2 linked regions of the Sporosarcina pasteurii genome follow. The protein of the gene in region 2 interacts with the protein of the main gene of each other region in a pairwise test. Links are inferred from orthologs where the notes say so. Each region holds a gene or a part of one and is shown on either strand. Other genes may lie near its edges.

What was found. The genes of interacting proteins can lie anywhere in the genome.
Region 1: the proteins of AB1H92_RS05265 (region 2) and secA interact in binary tests that used the Escherichia coli proteins (3 or more experiments, as listed by UniProt). The link is inferred for Sporosarcina pasteurii from one-to-one orthologs.

What each region holds. Positions count from the first base shown.
Region 1 is NZ_CP160452.1:2,346,976-2,350,125, reverse strand. The notes cover bases 77-3,150. They hold secA (preprotein translocase subunit SecA), read left to right. Parts: upstream 77-396; coding sequence 397-2,904; downstream 2,905-3,150. Other genes in these bases: hpf (ribosome hibernation-promoting factor, HPF/YfiA family), read left to right, coding at 77-105. In the rest of the region: more of hpf, read left to right, coding at 1-76. UniProt on the Escherichia coli protein: Required for protein export, interacts with the SecYEG preprotein conducting channel.
Region 2 is NZ_CP160452.1:1,162,646-1,165,653, reverse strand. The notes cover bases 8-2,939. They hold AB1H92_RS05265 (alkaline phosphatase), read left to right. Parts: upstream 8-787; coding sequence 788-2,092; downstream 2,093-2,939. Other genes in these bases: nhaC (Na+/H+ antiporter NhaC), read right to left, coding at 2,348-2,939; AB1H92_RS05270 (extracellular solute-binding protein), read right to left, coding at 8-412. Outside these bases: more of AB1H92_RS05270, read right to left, coding at 1-7; more of nhaC, read right to left, coding at 2,940-3,008.

The DNA.
Region 1 (3,150 bases), 1.2 Mb from region 2 along the record:
ATGCTAGGTCATAATTTCTTCGTATATACGGATGCTGACTCTGAAGAAACAAACATTGTTTATAAACGAAGAGATGGTAAGTACGGTTTAATCGAAACGAGTTAATTGTATAAATTGTATAAAGAGATTCTCCGTGTGTGAGACTACACGGAGAATCTTTTTTTGTTTAAGGACAAAATATATATAAACCGAATCAGTATTATGGGACGAGATAATGTTTATTGCTGCATTAATCAACAAATTACATATTAGATTGTAACCATGCAATAAGAAGTTCATTTAACAAGATAATAAAATAAAGATGTTAATTTACACAAAACTACACAGTTGAGACATTTGCACCTCGCATTTTGCAGTGTTAAAATGAAGGGTGAATTAAAATAGGATGTGACTTAAATGCTGAATGTATTAAGTAGAATATTCGATTCAAATAAAAGAGAGTTAAAACGATTAGAACGAGTGGCAAATCAAGTAGAAGCACTTGCTGAAGAAATGAAGCAACTATCAGATGAAGCGCTCACTAGTAAAACAGAAGAGTTTAAAGAGCGTCTCCTAAATGGTGAAACGTTAGAAGACCTTCAAGTAGAAGCATTTGCGGTCGTTCGTGAAGCTTCCCAACGTGTATTAAATATGTATCCATTCCGTGTGCAACTGATTGGTGCAGCAGCATTACATGAAGGAAATATTGCCGAGATGAAGACCGGTGAAGGTAAAACTTTAACTTCTACACTTGCAGTTTATTTAAATGCGTTGACAGGTAAAGGTGTGCACGTCATTACTGTAAACGAATATTTAGCAAGTCGTGATGCTGAGGAAATGGGGGTTCTTTATGAATTCCTAGGACTAACAGTTGGTTTAAACTTGAATAGTATGACAAAAGAAGAAAAACGTGAAGCATACGCAGCGGACATCACATATAGTACAAATAATGAACTTGGTTTTGACTATTTAAGAGATAATATGGTCCTGTATAGCCATGATAAAGTACAACGTCCGCTGTATTTTGCAGTCATTGACGAAGTCGACTCCATTTTAATTGACGAGGCGAGAACACCGCTAATTATTTCTGGTCAAGCGGCTAAAGCGGCAAATCTGTATCGACTGGCCAATACGTTTGTGACGACATTAAAAGCGGAAGAAGACTACTCGTATGACGAATCAACAAAAGGTGTTGTGTTAACAGAAAAAGGTGTTGAGAAAGCTGAAAAAGCGTTTAAAATCGACAATTTATTCGATTTAGACCATGTGGTGCTTTTACATGGCATTAACCAGGCATTGAAGGCACATGTAAGCATGCATATCGACATTGATTATGTTGTTGAGGACGGCGATGTGGTGATTGTTGACTCCTTCACAGGACGTCTCATGAAAGGACGTCGTTATAGTGATGGATTGCACCAGGCGATCGAGGCAAAGGAAGGATTAGAAGTCCAGAATGAGTCGATGACACTCGCAACAATCACTTTCCAGAACTATTTCCGTATGTATGAAAAGTTATCAGGGATGACAGGTACAGCGAAAACAGAGGAAGAAGAATTCCGTAATATTTATAATATGCAAGTTATCGAAATTCCTACAAATCGTCCAATTATCCGTGATGACCGTGCGGATCTAATTTATTCGACGATGGATGGGAAGTTTAAGGCGGTTGCTGAAGACATTAAAGAACGACATGAAAAAGGTCAGCCTGTTCTTGTAGGTACTGTAGCAATTGAAACGTCTGAAATTATTTCGGATTACTTGAAAAAATTTGGCGTTAAGCATGAAGTTTTGAACGCTAAGCAACATGAACGCGAAGCCGAAATTATTTTAAATGCCGGTCAACAAGGCGCGGTAACAATTGCGACAAACATGGCAGGTCGTGGTACTGATATTAAACTTGGCGAAGGGGTTATTGAAGCTGGCGGTTTAGCGGTCATTGGTACAGAAAGACACGAATCGCGCCGTATCGACAACCAATTACGTGGTCGTTCAGGTCGTCAAGGAGACCCAGGTGTTACACAGTTTTATTTATCCTTAGAAGATGATTTAATGCGTAGATTTGGTTCTGACCAAATGAAGTCTATGATGACAAGGCTTGGGATGGATGATTCTACGCCAATTCAGTCAAAAATGGTTTCTCGTTCAGTTGAATCGGCACAGCGCCGCGTTGAGGGGAATAACTTTGATGCACGTAAACGTCTACTACAATATGATGACGTTTTACGCCAACAACGTGAAGTCATTTATGAAGAACGAAATGAAGTACTTGAATCCGAAAACATAAAAGAAATTGTCGAAAAGATGATTTTGGGAGTCATTGACCGAACGGTTTCAGCCCATACGGCAAATGAAAGTCCTTCTGATTGGAACTTAAAAGGGCTTGAAGATTTCATCGCTGCAAACCTTCTTCCTGAAGGTCGAGTAACAGCAGCTGATTTTGAAGGAAAATCCCCTGAGCAAATTAAAGAATTAATTCAAGATAACGTAACGGAACGTTATCAGGAAAAAGAAGTAGAAATGACAGAAGAACGCATGCGCGAATTCGAAAAGGTCATAGTACTTCGTGCGATCGATATGAAATGGACGGACCATATCGATGCGATGGATCAGCTACGTCATGGGATTCATTTACGTGCATACGGTCAAACGGATCCGCTTCGTGAATATCAAAGTGAAGGATTTACAATGTTCGAAGATATGGTATTGGCCATTGAAAATGATGCGGCCCGTTTTGCGATGAAAGCGGAAATCCGCGATAACCTTGAACGTGAAGAAGTTGCAAAAGGTCAGGCAGTGAATCCTGATGAAGGCAACGAACAAAAGAAGCGTCAGCCAGTTCGTCGCTCAGTGAATATCGGACGAAACGATCCATGTACTTGCGGCAGCGGTAAAAAGTTTAAACATTGCCATGGCAGAAACTAATAAGAAGGCAATCGATTTTGGGAGGAATTTTTATGATGGAATTATCAGATGTACGGAACGAGCTTGACACTACAGCTAAGAAATTAGTGGACTTTAGGGGGTCTCTTTGACTTAGAAAATAAAGAGGCGCGCATCCAAGAGTTAGATGAGGTCATGACCGAACCAGGGTTTTGGGATGATCAAGAAGCGGCACAGAAAGTGATTAACGAGTCTAATTCCTTGAAAGATGTTGTTGGAGATTTTACG
Region 2 (3,008 bases):
CCAATTCGTACGGTTGAATCATATCCACATAGTAATCTGAAATTTCTTCTTTACTCATAAACTCTTCGCGAATCGGTTGGATATAATCCATATCCACATATTTTGAAATCCACCCATTATAAATATTCAGTATATCCGGCCTATCTCCAGCTTCAACTGCCGCAAATATTTTATTTTGATATTGATCGTATGGAAAATCTTGCGCTACGACTTTAATATCCGGATTCTCTTTTTCAAAATCGGCTATAATCTTATCAATCTGCTCAACTTTGGTTGGGAATGTGTACTGCCAATACGTAATTTCCGTTACTTCTGAATTGCCTTTACTTTCTTTAGAATCCTTACTTGAACAAGCTACTAATAAAATCGATCCTATGAACAAAGTAAACAGCATCGCGAATACCTTCTTCATTTCCTCATCCTTTCATTTATTAAATTTTGCATCCCTGTAAATTATTTGACGCGTGATTTACAAAATCGAGTACATGCTAAGGTCAATTCATCCCATTTTCACTGTAGATCAATCGTCACGGAGTCTCGCACTTTTTTTTACAATTCCCCTTCATTGATTGTATTCCTTCATTCCTAATATCATGCGGAAATTGTGCTCATTAAATTATCTAAATGCATACCCCCTTTTGCACCGTTGTTCATCACAATAAACTGCAACATACAACGCACTCAAACAGCTGACGAAAAATTAACAATTCCCGAACAATAGATTAATACTAGATTAACAATCGAAAGATAGAATGAAATTGAACGATATTTCAAAGGAGGAATTGGATTGAAGAAAACGTTTAAGAAAAAGAGTATGATCCTAGCAATTGCTGGAAGTTTACTTGTAGGAAGTTTTGCGGGAAACGCAGCTTTTCAACCCGCTGAAGCAAAAAATCCTCAATCGAACGAAAAGGTAGAAAATGTGATTTTCATGATTCCAGATGGATACTCTACTGCGTATGCGACAAATTATCGCTTGTACAAAGGGGAAGAATCAGTCATGGATTCACATCTAGTTGGTATGCACCGGACTTACTCTGCTAACTCGGAAGTGACGGATTTTGCTGCTGCCGGTACTGCGATGGCTACTGGAGTAAAAACGAACAACGGGGTGATTGGGATTGATCCTGAGGGGAATAAACACACTTCAATTTTACAGGCAGCCGAGAAGAGCGGAAAATCTACAGGATTAGTCGCAACTTCAACGATTACCCATGCCACACCAGCGGCTTTCGCTTCAGAAGTTGAATCGCGCGCAAACGAGGCAGCTATTGCACCACAACTCCTTGAAAATGATGTCGATGTCCTCCTAGGTGGCGGTAAAAAGTATTTTAGTAATGAACTTTTAAATAAAGCACAAAAAAATGGTTATGAAATTGTATCCGATGCACAATCGATGAGTAATCTAAAGAAAGTGGACAAGTTAATCGGTCTCTTCGCGGAAGATAGTTTAACTCCTGAATTAGATCGTGAGACGACTAATGAGCCAAGTTTGCAAGAAATGACAGCCGCAGCTATCGAAGTTTTAAGTAAAAATAAAGACGGATTCTTCTTAATGGTTGAAGGCAGTCAAATCGATTGGGCTGGCCACGCAAACGATGCAGCATGGGCGATGAAAGATACCGAAGCGTTTGAAGATGCAGTCAAAGAAGCTTTAGATTTTGCAAAAAAAGATAAGAAAACATTAGTCGTTATCGCAAGTGATCATGACACAGGCGGTATGTCTGTCGGCGGTTACAATCAATCAGGTGCTAATTTGGACATCCTTAAAAATGTAACAGCTACTGGTGATTTTATGGCTGCTCAATTAAATGAAGAACGAAATAATATTCAAGAAGTTGTATTGGAACATACAGGCATTACATTAACTGAAGCCGAAATAAAACAAATTAAACAAGCAGGCAATCCAGCGCTTCAAATTAACTCAATCATTTCTAGGCATGCACTTGTTGGTTGGTCACATACTGGACATACGGGTGAAGACATCCCTATTTATGCTTATGGACCACAAGCCCATAAATTTGCTGGTCTTATCGAAAATACTGATTTCCCACAACTGATGGCCGAAGCAATGAAAATACCATTTAAGTAAATTTTGGTCACAATGGTAAAAGTAGTGCAAACCAATTTATGGTCTGCACTACTTTTTGGTTGTACTCTCTTCATCAAACTTTGATATATCTAGGTACCTATTACCATCGATAACAGTAAAAAATGATATCCCTACACGAAGATAACAGGAAGAAATTATACAGCAGCCACTTAATTTAATTAGCCGCCGTTACGCCAACAATATCTTCGGATTCGATAAGGTTTTATCTTGATCATCAAAATCCGTGCCCAATCATCAAAAATGACTGGATACCGATTTTTCTAGGGGGGTAAGCACTTCTTGTGACTGTAAAGCTTGCGTTTCTTCTACTTCCGCAGCTGCTTTTTCTTCTTCCGTTAATTTCGTGATTGTAAAGCCTGTCACCGCATAAATCATCCCAAGAATCGGAACAGCGAAATTTAAAATGGCATAGGGGCCGTATTGCACGACGCTAACTCCTAATGTCCCAAAAATAAAGACGCCGCATGTATTCCACGGAATGAAAACGGAGGTTAATGTTCCCCCGTCTTCCAATGAACGCGATAAGTTCTTGGAATGAAGCCCCATTTTACGATATGCACCACTAAACATTCTTGATGGTACAACAATCGAAATATATTGTTCTGAACATGAAGCATTCGTCATAAAACAAGCAGCAATCGTTGATACAATCAGTGATTTTGCTGATTTCACGATTTTTAATAGCTGATTCATCATCGACTGCAACATCCCCGAAAATTCCAAAATCCCACCGAAAGTCATCGCAACGATTGTCATTGAAACCGTATACATCATTGAATCCAAGCCGCCGCGATTGAATAGTTCATCGACCATTTCATTGCCTGTCGAAATTGTAAAGCCACTTTGAAGCGCTTCAATCGCTACCGCCATCGACCCGCCTTGCACAAACACTTGC